DNA from 4 places in the Actinospica sp. genome. Region 1 is predicted to be linked to each of the others. Evidence: riboswitches for the same ligand, from Rfam matches in the RefSeq annotation. Region 1 holds a riboswitch; each other region holds the start of a gene.

Region 1 (5,047 bases):
CCTTACCAGACGGTCGCGGACGGCAGTCGCCCATCCACTGTTGGTTAGCCGGATCTCACGCCGAGTCAAGCTTGTGGCAACTTCGAGACGAATCGGTGACATGCGCCGGGTCGATCTGTTAGGTTCTGGCCTCAGCGCAGCCGGCGGACGTCGCGAACCCGCGACACCGGACGCGCCCGCCGAGTCCCCGCGAGGGGAGCCGGGGACCCAACTCACCAGGTCCAGGCCTGGGAATCCCCGGGGTGAATCGGCCGCGTCCCACCCATCGGGGCAAGGCCGTAGGGCGACCTTCTTCCGCCCGAACCCGTCAGCTAACCCGGTAGGCGGCCGAAGGAGAGGGCCGTTCAACCGACCGTGGGCAGTCACAGCGCCAAACACAGCCGCAAATCGCCGATCGTCCGTTCCGACGCCAGCCAGTCCTGGACCCGGAAGTACCCGGCGATAACCGTCGCGGCACTCGCGGGAACCGTGGTCGGCGCGCCGGGCGGCGTGGCCGCGGCGATGACGATCAGCGGGCACGCTCCGAGCAGCGCCCCCCACCCGGCGACCGCGGACGCGGTGCCGGTCCAGGCCACGACGGCGAGCGCGCAGCCCAGCGCCGCGCAGACCACGACGGTGCCTAAGGCGACCTCGGTGAAGATATCCGCCTCGGCGAAGGCCTCCGCCAGCGCCTCGGCGTCGGCGTCCGCCTCGGCTTCCGCCTCCGCGTCGGCCAGCGCGAGCGCGAGTGCGAAGGCCTCGGCGAGCCCGACGTCCTCGAACCCGTACGCGTCGGTCACCTGGGGCCAGCTCGAGCCGGTGGCCGAGTACGGATCGCAGAACACGTTCACGCCGAGCACCGACCAGTGGGAGAACGCCCGGGCGATAGTCCAGGTGGCCGAGAAGCGCGGCATGCCGCTGTACGCGGCGGTCGTCGCCGTGGCCACCTCGATACAGGAGTCCCAGCTGATCAACCTCACCTCCGCGACCAACGCGGACTCGGTGGGCCTGTTCCAGCAGCGGCCCTCGCAGGGCTGGGGCACCTACGACGAGCTGACCACCCCCTCGTACGCCGCGAACGCCTTCCTGGCCGCGCTCGAGGCGGACGCGCCGGACTACCAGAGCATCTACCTCTGGGAGGCCGCGCAGGACGTGCAGCGCTCCGGGTATCCGACCGCTTACGCACAGTGGCAGAAGCAGGCCACGACGATGGTGTACGACATCGTCAACGGGCAGGCGCCCAGCTGACCGAACCGCCGGAAACTCATGAATTTCTCGGCAGAGCGTGGCCCATCGGTCACGCTCTGTCCGTTTTGCATACGATTTGTGACAAGTCGCGACAAGGTATGTATGGTCGTTTCTTGTGCGACCGGCTGACGCCGTGGAATCCGTCCGGCACCGGTCGCACCCGCCGAGTCCCCGCGAGGGGAGCCGGGGACCCAATGTTCGCCGCGTCGCAGCGGTGGTCCCCGGGGTGAATCGGTCCCTGGGTGCACATCGTGATCAGAGTATGACTCCACGTGCATGAAGGACCGTAGGGCGAACCTCACCTTCCGCCCGAACCCGACAGCTAACCCGGTAGGCGGCCGAAGGAGAGGCTGTCTACACCCGTGTCGTTCCGTCATGCCCGCGCGCTCAAGCGCGTCAAGATCCACCACGTCCCCGCGATCGGTCTGGCGCTCGCCGCCACGGCCCTCACCATCGCCACCCCGCTCACCGCCTCCGCGGACTCGACGCGGCACACCGCCGCGTCCTCCGTGAAGAGCGTCGTCGCGCAGCATGCGACGGCCGCCAAGAAGAGCTCGGCCGCCGCCAAGACGAGCACCGCCGCGAAGAGCACCGCGGCCGCGGCCAAGACCTCCGCGACCACGAGCAACGCGTCCAAGTCCACCGCGTCCAAGCCCACCGCGGCGAAGACCACCACGACGAGCACCGCGGCCAAGAGCACGGCCGCGGCCGCGGCCCCCGCGGCGAAGAGCGCGACGACGGTGTCTTCGAAGCCTTACGCGGGCGTGGGCTACTCGGACCTCGAGCCGACCGGCATCGAGGGCTCGCAGCAGCGCTTCAGCCCGGACTCCGACCAGTGGAACAACGCCACCTCGATCGTGCAGGCCGCCAAGGACCTGAACATGTCGGCGTACGCCGCGACCATAGCCGTGGCCACGGCCATGCAGGAGTCCTCGCTGCACAACCTGACCACCGCGACAAACGCCGACTCGCTGGGCCTTTTCCAGCAGCGTCCGTCGATGGGCTGGGGCTCCGCGTCCGAGCTGACCGACCCGGCGTACGCGTCGAAGGCGTTCCTCAGGGAACTGCCGTCGGACTACCAGAACATGAACCTGTCCGACGCCGCGCAGTCCGTGCAGCGCTCCTTCGACGGCTCGCTGTACTCGCAGTGGGAGAGTCAGGCCGCGTACATGGTGCACACCATCGCGAACTCCTGATCCCCTTCTCCCCCGCACACCGGGCTCCGCGGCCGCCGCGGAGCCCGGTTCTTTAACCTCCTCATAGCGACTAAGTGCAGCTCAGTGCGCTAGTCTCCCGGTCATGGCAGATTGGGAGTTGCGCCCCGCCGAAGATGCGGACGTTGAGCCGATCGCGGAGTTACGCGCGGTGACGATGCGTGCGGATCTCGAGCGGATCGGCCGCTTCGACCCCGATCGCGTGCGCCAGCGGCTACGCAACGGATTCGCCGCCGAGCACACCTGGGTGATCGAGGTCGAGGGCGAGTTCGCCGGCTGTATCGCGCTTCGTCCGGATATCGACGCACACTGGCTCGAGCACTTCTATCTGGACCCGCGCCGGCAGGGCAAGGGCATCGGCTCGGCCGTGCTCAGCAGGCTGCTCGAGCGCTGCGACCGCGAACACCTCGTCGTCCGCGTCAATGTCCTGCACGGGAGCCCGGCGCGACGGCTGTACGAGCGGCATGGATTCACCGTCGTCACCGAGACTCCCGTGGACATCTTCATGCTGCGTACGCCCCGCTGATCAGCGTTCGTACACCAAGGCGCCGCCGACGTACGTGGCGGCCACGCGCGTCTCGTGGATCGCCCCGCTCGGCCCGTCGAAGGGGTCGCGGTCGAGTACGGCCAGGTCGGCGAGCATCCCGGGGGCGATGCGCCCGGTGTTGTCGAGATGGTTCACGTACGCGGTCCCCGCGGTGTAGGCCGTGAGCGCTTCGCTGAGGCTGAGCCGCTGATCCGGGGTGAGCGGCGCGCCGCCCTCGCCGGGCGTGACCCGGTTGACCGCGACGTGGATGCCCTGGATCGGATCGGGGCTGGAAACCGGCCAGTCGCTGCCCGCCGCGAGCCTGGCACCGCTCGTCAGCAACGCGTTGAACGGGTACTGCCAATCGGCGCGCCGCGGACCGAGGACCGGGATCGCGAGCTCGTCCATCTGCGGTTCGTGGCAGGCCCACAGCGGCTGGATGTTCCCGATCGCGTCGAGGGCCGCGAAGCGCGCGATGTCCTCGGGATGGACGACCTGGAGATGCGCGAGATGGTGACGGTGAACGCTCGTGCCGTTGGCCTTGCGAGCCGCCTCGATCGCATCCAGGACCTCGCGGACGGCCCGATCGCCGAGCGCGTGGAAATGCACCTGGAAGCCTTCGCTGTCGAGGCGCGTCACGTAGCCGCGCAGCAGCTCCGGGTCGATGAAACTCAGGCCGCTGTTCCCGGCCGGGCCGCCGCATGCGCACGGCTGCACGTACGGCGATGTCAGCGCGGCCGTCCCGTTCTCGATGATCCCGTCCTGCATGATCTTGACGCTGCCCGGGTCGAAGCGCCCGTCGCCCGCGGCACGCCCGATCCGCCGCCGCTCGATGAACGCCTCGATCTGCTCGGCGCCTCGGTCGCGCTCCCACCACAGGGCGCCGCGTACCCGCGCGGTGAGCCTGCCCGAGCCGGCCGCCCTGAAGTAGACGCCGAAGTTGTCCGGCTGGCCGAGCCCACTGCCGACGAGCGCGTCCTGCCACGCGGTGATGCCGAGGGAGTGCAGCAGCGTCTGCGCGCGGTCGAAGGCGGCGTCCATCTCCTCGTCGGAGACCGCCGGCAGCAGAGACTCGACGAGGCCGAGCGCGCCCTCCTGCAGCATTCCGGTCGGCTCGCCGCGCGAGTCGCGCTCGATCCGTCCGTCGGCCGGGTCAGAGGTGTCGCGGGTGATTCCGGCGAGTTCGAGGGCGCGGCTGTTGACCCAGGCGCCGTGGTGGTCGCGGTTCGGCAGGAACACCGGCCGGTCCGGCACCACCGCGTCGAGCGCGGCGGCGGTCGGCAGGCCGTTGGGGAACGCGTCGAGCGACCAGCCGCCGCCGGTGATCCACTCCTGGTCCGGGTTCGCGCGGGCGTACGCGCCGATCGCGTCCAGATACTCGGCCGCGGTGGACAGCGCGCTCAGTTCGCAGCGGGCGAGTTCGAGCCCGCCGAAGACCGCGTGGATGTGCGAGTCCTGAAAACCGGGGATGAGCAGCTTCCCGGCCAGGTCGACGTGCTCGGTGCGCGGCCCGGCGAGTTCCCGGGCGTGCGGACCGACCGCGGCGATCCGGCCGTCCACGATCGCGACCGGCTCCCGTTTCGCGGCGGCGAGGATCGGTCCGTTGTCGAACAGCAGGTCGGCATGCGGCGTGGAACTCATCTACAGTGCGCTTTCTTCGAGGTGCGGTACGGTCGTCGCGGCGACGGTCCGCGACGCGAAATAAGGTGCCTTACGTCCCCACTTCGCCCACGCGGAGACCAGCACCCCGACGGCGACGATACTCAGCGGGACGAGCGCGAGGAACCGGCCGTTCTGCGCGTTGAAGGCGAAGCTGTTTACAGACTGCCAATCGCTGACCGCGAGGTACCCGCCGAGACCGAGCATTCCGATCGCGCTGATCAGCGGCAGGATCACCGAGCGCAGCGCGGGCCACACGCCGTCGCGCAGCTCGCTCCGGAAGCGCCAGGCGCAGGCGAGCCCGGAGAGCCCGTAGTAGCCGGAGACGAGGACGCCGACCGAGGTGGCCATCGCGGTGATGAACTGGTTGAGCGTGCCGATCCCGATGCCCAGCACCGCGATGACGGCCGCGATTCCCGCG
Region 2 (5,047 bases), on a different contig from region 1:
ACGCACGGGGTGACCCGCGGCCGGCTGCACACCGTGCGGGACGGCGACTTCGACGCGCGCTACTGGGAGGCGGTGGCCCGGCGGGAGAACCGCGAGCCGCTGCAGCACATCACCGGCCGCGCCTACTTCCGCTACCTCGAGCTGGCCGTCGGCCCCGGGGTGTTCGTGCCGCGGCCGGAGACCGAGGTCATGGTCGGCTGGGCGATCGACCGGCTGCGCGAGCTGGACATCGCCGAACCGCTGATCGTGGACCTGTGCTCGGGATCCGGCGCGATCGCGCTGGCCATAGCGCAGGAGGTGCCGCGGGCCCAGGTGCACGCGGTGGAGCTGTCCGACGAGGCGCTGGTGTGGACCAGGCAGAACGTGGCCGACAGCCGGGTGATCCTGCATCAGGCGGACGCGCGCACGGCCCTGCCCGAGCTGGACGGCCAGGTGGACCTGGTCATCACGAACCCGCCGTACATCCCGCTGACCGAGTGGGAGTACGTGGCACCCGAGGCCCGCGAGTACGATCCGCAGCTGGCGCTGTTCTCCGGCGAGGACGGGCTCGACATGATCCGCGCGCTCGAGCGGGCCGCGCACCGTCTGCTGCAGGCCGGGCGCTGGCTGGCCGTGGAGCACTCGGATCAGCAGGGCGGCGCGGTGCAGCGGATCTTCCTGGAGGAGTACGGCTGGGTGGAGGCGGGCGACCACCGCGACCTGACCGGCCGACCGCGATTCTTCACCGCCCGTAAGGACGGTCCCCGCAATTGACCTGACTCGACGTCAGGTGCGAAATTACTTCCTCGATTCCTGGAGGCTGTGAGTACCGTGAGCCGCCGCTACGACTGCGCCGAACCGGACCAGCGGGCGGTCGGCCTGCGCGAGGCCGCCTCGACGATCCGCCGGAGTGACCTGATCGTGCTGCCGACCGACACCGTGTACGGCATCGGCGCCGATGCCTTCTCCAGCAGCGGGATCGCCGCGCTGCTGGCGGCCAAGGGCCGCGGCCGGGACATGCCGGTGCCGGTGCTGGTCGGTTCGCCGAGCACGCTGCACGGCCTGGTGTCGAAGTTCCCGGAGAACGGCTGGGACCTGGTGGACGCGTTCTGGCCGGGCGCGCTGACCATCGTGGCGCGGCACCAGCCGTCGCTGCAATGGGACCTCGGCGACGCGCGCGGCACCGTCGCGCTGCGGATGCCGCTGCACCCGGTGGCCATCGAACTGCTGATGCAGACCGGCCCGCTCGGGGTCTCCTCGGCGAACAAGACCGGGCACGCGCCGGCGACCACCGCCTCCGAGGCGCAGGATCAGCTCGGCACCGCCGTGGACGTGTACCTGGACGGCGGACAGACCGCGGACAATGTGCCCTCCTCGATCGTGGATCTCACCGGCGAGGCGCCGAAACTGCTCAGAGAGGGCGCGCTCACTTTCGAGGAGATCGCCAAGGTGGCCACGAATCTGACGCGCTGAATTCTTTTATTCAGGCAGGCCGAAATCCCGGACGCAGCGAATGCGTCCGGGATTTCGGGTTATTGCTTAACCTCAGCCGAGGTTGAGGACCTGGCCCGGGAAGATCAGGTTCGGGTTCGAGCCGATGGTCGACTCGTTGTTGGTGTACAGCGAGTGCCAGTCGGAGACGCCCTCCTTGGCGGCGATGCCCGAGAGGGTGTCGCCGGACTGCACGGTGTAGCTGCCGCTCTTCGAGCTGGAGCTCGAGGAGGAGGACGAGGCGGCCGGGGTGGAGCTCGAGTCCGAGGAGCTGGTGTTGCTCGAGGTGGACGAGCTGTTGTCCGAGGTGGACGGGGTGGAGCTCGTGTCCGTGGACGACGAGGTGCTCGAGGAGCTGGAGCTGTCCGAGGAGGACGAGCCCGAGGTGTTGGTGCCGGTGTAGGTGGTGGAGCTGCCCGCGTTGGCGCCGCACACCGGCCACGCGCCGATGCCCTGGCCGGCCAGGACGGCCTCGGCCACGGTGATCTGGTCGGCCTCGGAGGCCAGGTTGGCGGACGCGGCGTACTGGTCGCCGCCGTAGGCGTCCCAGGTGGACTGGGTGAACTGCAGGCCGCCGTAGAAGCCGTTGCCGGTGTCCGCGGCCCAGTTGCCGGAGGACTCGCAGTTCGCGATGGCGGTCCAGTTCACGGAGTCGGCGGACGCGGTGCCGGCCAGGGCGACCGGAATGGCGATCGCGGCGCCGGCGATGGCGGCGGTGGCTACGGCGCGGCGGGTGAAGGACTTGGAGGCAAGAGCGTGCTTGGGCATGCTGAAGTCGTTTTCCTCTCCCACGCCTGCGAAGTGAGCTGTCGGATTCGGGCCGGAAAGTAGCCCTACCTCCGAAGACCACAGTCCCCGGTCGGATTCACCCCGAGCCGTTGCGAACGGAGAATCTCCCGTCGCCCCGGCGAAGTTTGGTTCCTCCGCTCCAGCCCTCAAGGGTTTTGGTTGCCGTGATCGGAGGGCTGGATTAGGCGTTCTCGATCACGGTGCCCGGTATGCCGGGCGTCTTCGACGGTAAACAGTTCTTCAGCAGGATTTCAAATTAAACGTACGTGGGCAGGATCACATCAACTGGCAGTGATAACAATATAACTCTACGTATCAAATTAATCATCATTTATCACGGAGAGTGTATCGGTAATGCCTGACAAGTAGTGTGACTCTTTCGGCGTGTCCGGAGAGCGATCGTCCGGTCACCCGGCGCGCGCGGCGGTTCGTGAGCCCGCCGTGAAGCAGACACGCGAGATCCTCGGCCCCGTCCTAGTGCCAGATCCCGGAACCGCACCTACTGTGGACTGGTAACCGCACGGATCCCCCGGTTTCCCTCCCTAGGAGCGTGGTCCTGATGGCCGCCGTCGCCGCTCCCGCCCACGCGACGCCGCACGCCGCGGCGCCCTTCTACGGTCCGGACTTCGCCGCCCTGGTCCGCACGGACCCGCAGGTGGCCGGCATCGTCCTGGACGAGCTGGAACGCCAGCGGGGCAGCCTCCAGCTGATCGCGAGTGAGAACCCGACCTCGCCCGCGGTGCTGGCCGCGCTCGGCTCCGTGCTCTCCAACAAATACGCCGAGGGCTACCCCGGCCGGCGCTACTACGGCGGCTGCGCCGAGGTGGACCGGGCCGAGCGGCTCGCGATCGAGCGGGCCAGGGAGCTGTTCGGCGCCGAGCACGCCAACGTCCAGCCGCACTCCGGCGCCTCGGCCAACCTCGCGGTCTACGCGGCGCTGCTGCATCCCGGCGACCGCGTGCTGGCGATGGCCCTGCCGCACGGCGGGCACCTCACCCACGGCTCGCCGGGCAACTTCTCCGGCACCTGGTTCCAGGCCATCGGCTACCCCGTGCGCGAGGACAACGAGCTGATCGACTACGACCGGGTGCACGAGCTGGCCCGGGCGCACCGGCCGCGGCTGATCATCTGCGGCGCCACCGCGTACCCCCGGCTGATCGACTTCGCCGCCTTCCGGCGGATCGCGGACGAGGTGGGCGCCTATCTCCTGGTGGACGCCGCGCACATCGCCGGCCTGGTCGCCGGGGGAGCGGTGCCCTCGCCGGTGCCGTACGCCGACGTGGTGACCATCGCCACGCATAAGACACTGCGCGGTCCCCGCGGCGGCGCGATCCTGTGCAAGGCCGGACTGGCCGACGCGATCGACCGCGCCGTGTTCCCCTTCGCGCAGGGTGGTCCGCTGATGCACGCGGTAGCGGCCAAGGCGGTGGCCTTCGGCGAGGCGGCCACGCCCGAGTTCGCCGCGTACAGCAAGCAGGTCGTGGTCAACTGCCAGGCGCTCACCTCGGCGCTGGCCGAGGAGGGCATGCGGCCGGTGAGCGGCGGGACGGACACCCACCTGGCCCTGCTGGACCTGCGCGGCATCCATATCGCCGCCGGCCGCGGCGTCAACGGGCGCGAGGCCGAGCAGCGCTGCGAGCGGGCGGGCATCATCCTCAACCGCAACGCCATCCCGTACGACACCGCCAAGCCGATGCTCTCCTCGGGCATCCGGGTCGGCACCGCGGCGGTGACGACCCAGGGCATGCGCGAGCAGGAGATGAAGGTGATCGCCAACCTCGTCGCCCGCGCGGTGCGCAGTCCGGAGCCCGCGCTGGCCGACGAGGTCGCCGAGCTCGTCGCACGATTCCCGTTGTACGCCTAGAGAAGACTCGGACAACTCCGGGAACCCGGTCGGCCCAACGCCGGAAACCGGGCCGGGGCGGGTGAGCGTCTGTCTGCGAGGGTGCGCCGTTGCGGCTACCCTGAAACCCTAGTTGGCAGCCAAGGTCCCGGGTCCGGAAGGTGGCGATCAAGCCGCGATGCGCGAGTACCTGGCGGTCCTGATGATCGCGTGGGTCGTCACCTACCTCGCGACCGGGCCGGTGCGCGAGGTCGCCTTCCGCTTCGGCGCGTGGGCTCCGCTGCGCGACCGGGACGTGCACACCACTCCCACCCCGCGCCTCGGCGGCGTGGGCATGTACCTCGGACTCCTGGTGGCGCTGCTCGCGGCCTCCAAGCTGCCGATGATGCAGATCCGCTTCTTCCAGTCCTCGCGGACCGTGCCGGCGCTGCTGATCGGCTGCACCATGCTGATCGTCATCGGCATCGTCGACGACCGCTGGGGTGTGGACGCGCTGATCAAGCTGGCCGGGCAGACGCTGGCCGCCTCGATCATGGTGCTGATGGGCGTGCAGCTGACCTGGATCTCCATCCCGGGTGTGGGCATCGTCAGCCTGGAGCCGAACCTCGCGGTCACCGTTTCGGTGTTTCTGATCGTCGGCATGATCAACGCGGTCAACTTCGTCGACGGGCTCGACGGTCTGGCCGCCGGCATGGTGGCGATCGCGGCCAGCTGCTTCTTCGTGTACGCGTACCGGCTGCAGCACGGCTACGACATCAGCTCGATCGTCCCGGCGGCCACGGTCTCCGTGGTGCTGATCGGGATGTGCCTCGGCTTCCTCTGCCACAACTGGTCCCCGGCACGCATCTTCATGGGCGACTCCGGATCGATGATGATCGGCATGCTGCTGGCGGCCATCACCATCCTCGAATTCGGGCTGATCGACCCGGACCAGCTGAAGTACGT
Region 3 (5,047 bases), on a different contig from region 1:
GGCCTCGCGCTGGGCGGGGTTGAGGCCGTCCAGCATCGCGTTCAGGTCCCGCGGCGCCACCGGAGCGGGCCGGGCGGGGGCCTTCGCCGACGAGGGCAGATCCCCCCGCTCCTCCTCGCGGCGGGCCGGGCGGCCGAGGCCGGGCAGCACGGACCCTGCCTGGTGCCGCGCGGGGGCGGGCGGCTTGGGCAGGTCGAACAGGGGGGTCTCGTAACCGCTCATCGGACCCGAGTCTAGAACCGTCCGCCGACAATCGCGGTCCCCGTGAGTTCGGTCACAGGCCGTGCGGGCGCGGACGGTCCGGCGGCGTGATTTGCATTACGGTTGAATAACGAGAACGTCTGATCCCAGGGGATGCATGAGCGAGCGCGAGGACGAGGCACGAGACGAGCAGGAAACCCTGGCAAAGAAGCCGCGACTGAATCTGACCACCAGTCAGGTCGCGGCTTCTGCGTTGGCGGCCTGCTCCGCCTCGGTCGTCGCCTCGTACCTCGGTGTGGCGGGCACGGTCATCGGGGCCGCGGTCGGTTCGGTGGTCGCGACCACGGGCGCGGCGATCTGGGGGCACGTGTTCCGCACCGGCGGGCACAAGATCAAGCAGACGCTGCTGGTGAACGGCGAGTTCATCGAGGTCGAGGTCGACGAGGAGGCGGCCGGGGGCGAGACCGCCGAGGAGTCCGACGCGACCGCGAAGGTCCCCGCCGGACGTTTCTACGGTGCGAACGCGGCGGAGCCGTGGACCCCCAAGGAGGCCACGGCCGAGACCCGGGTCATCCGCGAGGACACGAAGCTGATCCTGCCGCCGGGCATCGACGCCGAGCGGACTCAGCTGATCGCGCCCGCCGAGGCGGCCGAGAAGCCGTCTCGCCTCGCGCGGATCCTCAGATACCGCAAGCCGATGGGCATCGCCGCCGCGATCGTCGCCGTGTTCAGCGTGGCGATCGTCGTCGGCATCTTCGCCGGCGCCCCGGTGCGCAGCGCGGGCTCGTCCACCACGCCGTCCACCACCACGACGACCACCGTGACCGAGACGACGCACGGCGCGGCGAACGACGGCTCGTCGGCGTCCGCGGACTCGACGGGGTCGAAGAGCTCCGGTGCCACGGCGTCGTCCTCGGCATCGTCGTCGAATTCTGCGACGTCCTCGGCGAGCCCCTCGACGTCCCCGAGCGCCGCCGGGTCGACCAAGTCCACCGGCACGGCCTCCGGCTCGCCGCAGGCAGGCGGCGCGACGAGCACCGGCTCCCCCTGACGAACCCGGACCGCGACAGCGTGTTGACCGGCGGGTATCAGAGCGTGCACACTATCCGGGCCTCATGAGAATGAGAGCCTTCGAGATCTTGCCGACAGCCCGTCGGCAAGATCTCTCCCCCGTGGAGCATCACGAAACGGCTCGGCCACCGAGCCGTTTCGTCCGTTTCGCCCACCCGGCAAAACGGTCAGAGCACGCCAGACGCGCACTATTCTCCGGGTCCCGTCGGCTCGCGAATGGCCACGGATCGATCACGACACGGGCAAAGAGACGTTAAAGAGCGGGGCCGAAAAATCGAAGCCCCGCAACCGGATCGCTAGAGTCCACACCCAGATACCGCCCCACGCGGGGTCGCCAGACCCCCGGCGGATATCCGCGCCGAGTCCAATCGGCGGGCCCCACCACCGGGCCGTGCACCGCGAACACCGCGGGACGCGGACGGAACGGGACCGCCGCGGAGCCGGGGACCCACCCGCAAGCACCGGGGTGAATCACCGCGCCCGACCGGTTCGCAGCCGCGAACCGCGAAGGCAAGGTGTAGGGCGACTTTTCCCGCCCGAACCCGTCAGCTAACCCGGTAGGCGCCACCGGAAGAGGAACGCATGCCGTCTCATCGCGCCCCGAAACTCTCGACGCGAAAGGCCTCGGCTGTAGCCCTGGTCGGCGTAGCCGCCGGCTCCACCCTGCTGATGCAGGGCAGCGCGCACGCCGAGACCCTGACGCAGGCCAAGGCCGATTACAACCAGAAGATGCAGCAGTCGGAGGCCGCCACCGAGGCCTACAACGCCGCCACCGAGCAGGCCGCGACGCTGCAGACGAAGGTGAACGCCCTCCAGGCGCAGATCTCCAGCGCCACCGCCGAGATGAGCTCGCTGCAGCGCACGATGGGCCTGCAGGCCGCACAGCAGTACGAGAGCGCCGGGATGTCCTCGACCCTGGAACTCGCGCTGGAGTCCAGCCCGGAGACCTACCTCAACAAGGCGCTGGCCAGCAACGAGATCTCGCAGAAGGAAGCCCAGCTGCTCAAGGAGCTGGCCACCGCCAAGTCGCAGGTCGCCGCCGACCAGAAGCTCGCCCAGACGGAGCTGACCCAGCAGCAGGCGGCCGTGAACACGGCGAAGAAGCAGAAGACCTCCGCGCTGTCCGCGACCGCCCAGGCGAAGTCCGTGATCAGCACCCTGAGCGCGGCGCAGCAGCAGACGATCGTCTCCGGCGGCGGCAGCACGTCGAACACCGTGACGGCGGTCGCCCCGAACTCCCGCGCCGCGATAGCCGTGGCGTACGCGAAGTCGAAGCTCGGTGACGAGTACGTCTACGCCGCCTCCGGCCCCTCCACGTTCGACTGCTCCGGACTGACGATGGAGGCGTGGGCCGCCGCGGGCGTCTCGCTGCCGCACAACGCCGCCGAGCAGATGAGCGTCACGACGTCCGTCAGCGAGTCCTCCGCCGAGCCCGGCGACCTGGTCTTCTTCTTCGACAGCCCCGGCTACGTCGGCCACGTCGGCATCTACATCGGTGACGGCATGGTCATCGACGCACCGCACACCGGAGCGACGGTCCGCGAGATCTCGCTGTCCAACATCGGCATGCAGGTCGCCGGCTTCGGCCGCCCGTAGCCTCCTGCCACGCAAGAACACCTCAGGCCATGTGACCTGGCGGCGTTCTCTACCCCCTCCCCCTCGTGAGGGCGCTGCCATCGAGCGCCCGGATCGCCGGGGCGACGTGAGCCGCAACCTCTCCCCCTTGTGCGGCAAGCGGAGCCCAACCCACCGGCGATCCGGGCGCTAATACTTTTCCCCGGACCTCGACCTCGGCCTAGATCTCGGACTGGATCTCGGCCTGGATCTCGACCTAGAGCGCCGCGGCGCCCTCCGAGCTCGCGTGCATGAAGCTGTTCCACAGTCGCGCGTACGGTCCGTCCGCGGCGAGCAGGTCGTCGTGCGTGCCGTCCTCGACGATGAGGCCGCCGTCGAGGACGAGGATGCGGTCGGCGCGGGCCGCGGTGGTGAGGCGGTGCGCGACGACGAGGGTGGTGCGGGCGCGGGAGACCTCGTCCATGGCGCGGGTCACGGCCGCCTCGCTGGCCAGGTCGAGGGACGCGGTCGCCTCGTCGAGCAGCAGGATGTCCGGGTCCACGAGGTAGGCGCGGGCGAGGGCGAGCAGCTGGCGCTGGCCCGAGGACAGGCTGCGGCCGCGCTCGCCGACCTGGTGGAGGTAGCCGCCGGAGAGCCTGGCGATCATCTCGTGCGCGCCGACGGCCCGGGCCGCCGCCTCGACCTCGGCGTCGGAGGCGTTGGGACGGCCGTAGGCGATGGCCTCGGCCACGGTGCCGGGGAACAGATACGCCTCCTGCGGGACGACGCCGAGATGCCCGCGGTAGCCGGCGAGGTCGTAGTCACGCAGGTCCACGCCGTCCACCAGCACCGCGCCCGAGGTCGGGTCGTAGAACCGCGCGACCATCTTGACCATCGTGGACTTGCCCGCGCCGGTCTCGCCGACCAGGGCGACGGTCGTGCCCGGCTCGATCGCGACGTTCACGCCGGCGCCCTCCGCGTCCCGGCCGCCGAGCGCCGGATTCGCGGCAGTCGAGTAGCCGAAGTGCAGGTCCTTGAACTCGATCAACCCGGTCAGCCCGGTCGCCGGCGTCGGCTGCTCGGACTCCGGCGTGTTCGTGTGCGTATGCAGCAGCTCGGTGATCCGGCGCAGGCCGACTGCGGCCTGCTGGTAGCTGTCGAAGACCTGCGAGAGGTTCTGCACCGGCGAGAAGAACATGTCCACGTACAGCAGGTACGCGATCAGCGCGCCCGCCGACATCGCACCAGTATGGATCATGTGCGAGCCGTAGACGATCGCGAAGGCCGCGGTCAGGTCGGCCAGTAGCTGCACGAAGGGGAAGTACGTGGCGATGTAGCGCTGCGCGGTCAGCCGGGAGACGCGGTAGGCGTCGGTCTTGCCGGCGTAACGGTCGCGGTTGACGCCCTCGCGGCGGAACGCCTGGGTCACGCGCATGCCCGCGACGTTCTCCTGCAGGTCCGCGTTCACGGCGCTGATCCGCTCGCGCGCCTCGGTATAGGCCCGCGAGGAGAGCCGCTTGAAGATCACCGTCGCCACGATCATCACCGGCATCACCGCGAAGACCACCAGCGACATCCGCCAGTTCACCACGACCAGCGCGCCCGCGATGCCGAAGAAGGTGAGGATCGAGACGACCGCGGTGGACACGCCGTTCTGCAGGAAGCTGGAGAGCGCGTCGATGTCCGAGGTCATGCGGGTCATCAGCCGCCCGGCCATCTCCTTCTCGTAATAGTCGAGGCCGAGGCGCTGCAGCTGGCCGAAGGTCTTGAGCCGCAGGGTGTAGAGCAGCCGCTCGCCCATCCGTCCGGTGACCATCGTCTGGATCGACTCCACGAACCAGTCCGCGACGACCAGGCCGAGGCCGATGATCGCCATCGTCGCGATGACGTGGTACGCGGCGCCCTGGATGCCCTGGTCGACGCCGGTGCGGATCAGCGCCGGAATGGCCAGCGAGGCGAGCGCGTCGGCGGTCTCCAGCAGCAGGCCGAACACCAGCAGGACCAGGAACGGCCGGAGCAGCCGGCGGAGCGAGAACCCGTAGTCGGCCTTGGTGATCTCGGCCGTGTCGAGGTTCGGCTTGTCGTTGGCCGGAGGCAGCGCGGCGACCTTGGCGAGCAGCTCGGGCGTGGCCGGCATCGCGGATATGATGCCGCCTCCGCCGCCCCCTCCCGCCCCGCCGCCGCGCGGCACGCGGTTGGCCGCGGCCACCGCGGCCTGCGC
Region 4 (5,047 bases), on a different contig from region 1:
CCACAAGATGATGCTCGATCACTACCAGCAGACCAAGAATTTACTGGTCAGCTACAGCCCGAAGGCGATGGGCTTCTTTTAGACGATACCGGGTATGCCAGAGGTCTGAGACTTGAGGGGAGCGACGGCCGGCGCCGAGGCAGCGGTGCCGGCCGGAGCCGGCGAGGCGGAGCGGAGGTGCGGAGCAGGATGACGGACGGGACGGTGGTCCACCGGGTCGCGGTCACCGAGGCGGCGGCCGGAGTGCTGCGCGCCCTCTACGAGGCCAACGGCCCGCTCATGTTCCACCAGAGCGGAGGCTGCTGCGACGGCAGTTCGCCGATGTGCTACCTCGCCGGGGAGTTCCGCACCGGGGCGGCGGACGTGCTCCTGGAACGGCTCGAGGTGCCGGGCGTCGCCGAACCGGTCTCCTTCTGGATGGGCAGCCAGCAGTTCGAGCGCTGGCGCCACACACACCTGACCGTGGACGTCGTCCCAGGGCGCGGCAGCGGTTTTTCGCTGGAGGCCCCTGAGGGCGTGCGATTCATGATCAGGTCGCGGCTGCTCACCGATCTCGAAGAGGAGGTGTTGATCGAAGAGCGCTGAGATAGTAGATGGATCCCTGCAGCCCGCCGTGCCGATCTTCGCGGATCGGCACGGCGGGCATCCGTGTACAGAGGTACAGAAGCACAGAGAGAGTCAGGCCACGTACGCGGCGAGCAGCGCGGACCACTCCGGGGTCACGTTCACCTGCGTGGCGCGCATCCGCGGATGGTCGAGCCAGTGCCGCCGGGCCTCGTCGACCTCGCCCTGGAAGAGCGGCGGCCAGCCGCTGAGCGGGGCGAAGTCGTCCATCACGACCAGTCCGCCGGGCCGCAGCCATTCCGCGGGCTCGATCGCGGGATCAGTGCCCTTACCCTGACCGCCGCCGTCGAGCGCGAGCAGGTCGAAGGGCCCGTATCCGCGGAGCTCGAGCCAGTCGCCTCGCAGAATGCCGACCTGTGGCACGTCGTGGAAGAGCTCTGCTACCCGGCTCGCGCGTTCCGCGTCGTGCTCGACGCTGATGATGCGAGCGTTCGGGTGCGCGGCACTCGCCAGCCAGGCCAGGCCGACGCCGCAGCCGGTCCCCGTCTCGCCGATCACGCCCGGACCGACGCCGCGTGCCAGGACTCGGAGCAGTTCGCCGTGCTCGGGCAGCGAGCTGTATGCGAACCCGGATTCGCGGGCCAGCGCCACGGCCGCGCCCACCAACGCCGGAAGTTCGCCGGCCGCCGCGAGGCCCTCGTGCGCGGCGGTGCCGTTCATCGCCATGCGACCAGGTATATAACAGCGCACCGCGGTACGCGACGAAGCCCCGGGCATCGGGAGAGGGTGACGCCCGGGACCTCGTCGCGTACCGCGATGAATCAGCTATCCGGCCTTCAGCTGTATGGCTTAGTAGCCGTACCAGCAGGAGCCGCCGCAGCGATCGGCCACGACGGTGTCCAGACCGCCGTAGGTGTCCTGCGCGTAGATCGCGGCCGCGATGATGTTGCTGACCGGGTCCCAGATGTCGGTGTAGCCGGAGAGCGCGTACGCGTCGAAGGTGGTCTGCGTGGTCTGCATCAGACCCTCCGACGGGTTGCCCGCGGCGGCGTTGGAGTCCGAGTTGTTCTGCGCGCCCGGGTTGCCGCTCGACTCGTTCATCGCGGTCTCGTAGATCGCGTTGTACGACACGGAGTAGCCGTGCTGGCTGAGTATCGAGACCGCCTCGTTGATCCAGCCGTCCAGGTTGTCCGCGTACGAGCTGGACGAAGAGGACGAGGACGACGACGAGGAGCCGGACGAGGCCGAGTCCGCCGAGGAGCTGGACGAGTTCGTCGCGCTCGACGAGCTGCCGGAGCTGTCCGACGAGGAGCTGCTTGAGCCGGAGTCGGAGCTCGAGCTCGACGAGCCGGAGGTGCTCGACTCCGCCGACTTCGAGTCCGCCGGCAGCTCGATGGTCCAGCCGGTGACGATCAGGTTCGGGTCGGTGAACGTCCCGCCGTTCGGCTCGGAGCGGTCCTTGTTCAGCGTGAACAGCTCGGGGTAGTCGTCACCGTTGCCCAGCGCGCGCTCGGCGATGCCGGAGAGGGTGTCGCCGGAGACCACGGTGTAGCTCTTGTCGCTCGAAGACGAGGACGAGGACGACGTGGTGGACGAAGCGGTCTTGGACGCCGAGGTCTTGACGGTGTCCGAGACGGCCACGACGGTGCCGGTGCTGGTGGAGGCCTTGGCCGCCTGCAGCGCGGCGGCGCGCAGGGCCGCGCCTGCCACGTGGATGGTGGACTTCGGGTGCACGGCCACCGTCGTGGTGGCGGCGGAACCGCTGGTCGCGGCCTGGGCCAGGGCGGGCATTGCGGCGGCGCCGAAGGTGGCGGCACACAGCGTGACGGTCCGGGCCCGCTTTCGGGCGCCGAAAAGCCGGGGCTTGCGGTGCGAAGACATGCTTGCTCTTTCCTCTTTGGCCGCCTACCGGGTTAGCTGACGGGTTCGGGCGCAAGAGGTCGCCCTACCGCGCGGACGCGGATTCACCCCAGGGGGATTGGGTCCCCGGCTCCTCGCGGGCCGCATCAGGGCCCGCGTGAACTCGGCGGTGTTGCTGCCGCTACGGAAATTCGTAACTGAACACCAGCAACTGGATGAGCACACTAGGCCAAAACGGACCCCGGTTTCGAGCCAGAGATGTCACCGAACGATAACGATGCGGAGGGTGGTCAACCGACTCCGCAAATCACTGAGGGCAGACTTCGATATTCATGAATAATTCGGACAATTCAGCGGAATTGACGCCGCGTCAGCTGACTGAGCATGATCTATTCGGCGCCCCGGTGCCGTGGCGTATCGTCGTCTGAGGACGGCGAAGCGGCGGCGGATCAAGGGCGAGAGGGCGGCTCCCGTGACGGAGTTCAACACGCAGGGCGACGATCACCTCACCACGGCGGCGGCCGGCGGAGCGGGTGAGGATTCCGGACACGACGGTGTCGGCGCGGGCGGCGGCTGGCGGATCAGCCGGGTCCCGGTCCGCGACCTGATCTTCGACGTGGCCGAACAGGGCGTGCCCGGCGGTCGGCCGGTCCTGCTGCTGCACGGCTTTCCGCAGACCCACCGCGCGTACGACGCCGTCGCGGCCCGGCTCGCCGCAGCCCATGCTCCGCTCCGGCTGCTCGCCCCCGACCAGCGCGGATACTCCCCGGGAGCGCGGCCGACCGACCCGGCCGCTTATGCGCTGCCGGCGCTGGCCGCCGACATGATCGGTCTGCTCGACGCGTGTGGGATTGAACACGTCGACCTCGTGGGCCACGACTGGGGAGCGATGGTCGCCTGGTACCTCGCGGCCCGCTACCCCGAGCGCGTGCGCACTCTCACCGCCATTTCGGTGCCGCATCCGGCCGCTTTCGCCGAGGCATTGGGGGAGAGCGCGGAGCAGCGGAAAATGTCCGAATATGTCTATCTTTTCCGTGACCCGGATAAGGCCATCCCGGTCCTATTGGAGGAAAACGCCCGACGGCTGCGGGGCATGTATCACCCTTTGTCCGATTCGGCGATCGAGCCGCATCTCTCCGTGCTCGGCGAGCCCAAGGCATTGCGCGGCGCCCTCAACTGGTACCGCGCGGCCAAGTTCGGCGAGGGCACGTCCGTGCCGCCGATCGAGGCGCCGGTCGTCTTCGTCTGGTCCACCGGGGATATCGCGATCTCCCGCGACGCCGCCGAGCGCTGCGTGACGCACGTCGCGGGCCCGTACCGCTTCGTCGAGCTCGGCGGCGTCAGCCACTGGATTCCGGACGAGGCGCCGGACGCACTGGTCGAGGTCCTGCCGTTCCCCACCTCCGCGGGTGACGAACCCCGGAGAGTTTCATCTTGACTCTCGTCGAACGCTGGCTCGCGGCTCTGAACGCCTCGGCCGGCGAGACGACTGACGGAATTGCCGACGAATCGGCCGTCCGCGCGTGCCACGACCTCGTCACGCTCTACGAGGAGTCGCACCGCGCGTATCACAATGTCAGGCATCTGACAGAAGTGCTCGACATCGTCGACGAACTCGCGGATGAGGCCGAGGACGCGGACGCCGTCCGTCTCGCTGCCTGGTTCCACGACGCGGAGTACCGAGCCGAATCAGTGGTGTCCATCTCCAGTGAGGAGGCGAGCGCCCGCCTCGCGGAGCAGATTCTCCCGCAGCTTTGCGCCCCCGCGGTACTTGTGGCCGAGGTGTCGCGGCTCGTCCGGCTTACGGAGAAGCACGTGGCCGGGGACGACGACCGTAACGCGGCAGTGCTCCTCGACGCGGATCTCGCGATCCTGGGCGCCGATCCCGAGCGGTACGCCGACTATGCGCGGGCCGTCCGCGAGGAGTACCGGGAGATCCCCGACGCCGTGTTCCGCCCGGCACGCGCCCGAATTCTCGCCGAACTGCTGAGCGCGCCGACGGTCTATCGCACCCCGTCCGCCCGCGCACGCTTCGAATCGCGCGCCCGCGCCAACGTCGCCGGCGAGATCGCGACTCTTACGAGCTGAAGCGGCGCCTGCGCAACAGGAACCAGGCGCCGCCGCCCGCGACCATGAGCGCGATGCCCTCGGCGAGCCCGCCGGGTGTGGTGAGCGAAGCGCCGTCGCCGGTCTTCGCGCCGCCGTTCGGGTTGACGCCCGTGCTCGCGCCCGACTGGACGGTGAGCGTGCCGGTGAACGGGCCTTCGGTGCCGCTGGCCGTCGTGCAGGTCACCGAGACCGAGTAGCTGCCGGGCGCGACGTTCGCCGGGATCTGGCCCTGTCCGCCGATCATGTTCTGCAGCACACTGAGACTGATCGACGGGATGCTGACGCTCCCGCTCGTCTGGAACGTCGCCGTGCCGGTCGCCGGGACATCGCAGTTCCCGCCGTCGAACACGGAGATCGTCCCGCCCGGCGCCACCGGGTTCGGCTGGATGATGATCGGGTTCGGCCCCGCGGCCGCCGCCGTCCCCGCCGCGCACACCGCCGCAAGCGTCGCCCCGCCGATGACCGTCGCCCGCCAGCACCTCGTCATACCCATGATCGCTATGCTCGGCCACCC

Evidence for each region. Region 1 has a riboswitch for cyclic di-AMP ahead of VG296_RS26345 (hypothetical protein). Riboswitches for the same ligand answer to the same signal wherever they lie in the genome.
Region 2: it holds a riboswitch for cyclic di-AMP, as region 1 does, so the genes downstream of both, VG296_RS16250 (transglycosylase family protein) here and VG296_RS26345 (hypothetical protein) in region 1, are expected to answer to the same signal.
Region 3: it holds a riboswitch for cyclic di-AMP, as region 1 does, so the genes downstream of both, VG296_RS06825 (C40 family peptidase) here and VG296_RS26345 (hypothetical protein) in region 1, are expected to answer to the same signal.
Region 4: it holds a riboswitch for cyclic di-AMP, as region 1 does, so the genes downstream of both, VG296_RS28775 (LysM peptidoglycan-binding domain-containing protein) here and VG296_RS26345 (hypothetical protein) in region 1, are expected to answer to the same signal.

Annotation. Positions count from the first base shown of each region.
Region 1 is NZ_DASZKT010000230.1:19,492-24,538, reverse strand. It holds cyclic di-AMP (ydaO/yuaA leader) riboswitch at 178-337, shown strand; gene VG296_RS26355 (hypothetical protein) at 363-926, opposite strand; gene VG296_RS26350 (hypothetical protein) at 892-1,227, shown strand; cyclic di-AMP (ydaO/yuaA leader) riboswitch at 1,379-1,579, shown strand; gene VG296_RS26345 (hypothetical protein) at 1,590-2,423, shown strand; gene VG296_RS26340 (GNAT family N-acetyltransferase) at 2,527-2,967, shown strand; gene VG296_RS26335 (amidohydrolase) at 2,968-4,608, opposite strand; gene VG296_RS26330 (APC family permease) at 4,609-5,047, opposite strand, start outside.
Region 2 is NZ_DASZKT010000129.1:23,192-28,238, reverse strand. It holds gene prmC (peptide chain release factor N(5)-glutamine methyltransferase) at 1-753, shown strand, start outside; gene VG296_RS16255 (L-threonylcarbamoyladenylate synthase) at 811-1,452, shown strand; gene VG296_RS16250 (transglycosylase family protein) at 1,525-2,238, opposite strand; cyclic di-AMP (ydaO/yuaA leader) riboswitch at 2,247-2,456, opposite strand; gene glyA (serine hydroxymethyltransferase) at 2,819-4,123, shown strand; gene VG296_RS16240 (MraY family glycosyltransferase) at 4,281-5,047, shown strand, end outside.
Region 3 is NZ_DASZKT010000043.1:11,318-16,364, reverse strand. It holds gene pcrA (DNA helicase PcrA) at 1-222, opposite strand, end outside; gene VG296_RS06830 (hypothetical protein) at 359-1,252, shown strand; cyclic di-AMP (ydaO/yuaA leader) riboswitch at 1,693-1,851, shown strand; gene VG296_RS06825 (C40 family peptidase) at 1,855-2,868, shown strand; gene VG296_RS06820 (ABC transporter ATP-binding protein) at 3,104-5,047, opposite strand, start outside.
Region 4 is NZ_DASZKT010000257.1:23,694-28,740, forward strand. It holds gene VG296_RS28760 (aldehyde dehydrogenase family protein) at 1-82, shown strand, start outside; gene VG296_RS28765 (DUF779 domain-containing protein) at 190-585, shown strand; gene VG296_RS28770 (O-methyltransferase) at 679-1,290, opposite strand; gene VG296_RS28775 (LysM peptidoglycan-binding domain-containing protein) at 1,414-2,445, opposite strand; cyclic di-AMP (ydaO/yuaA leader) riboswitch at 2,452-2,603, opposite strand; gene VG296_RS28780 (alpha/beta hydrolase) at 2,897-3,862, shown strand; gene VG296_RS28785 (metal-dependent phosphohydrolase) at 3,859-4,512, shown strand; gene VG296_RS28790 (hypothetical protein) at 4,502-5,026, opposite strand.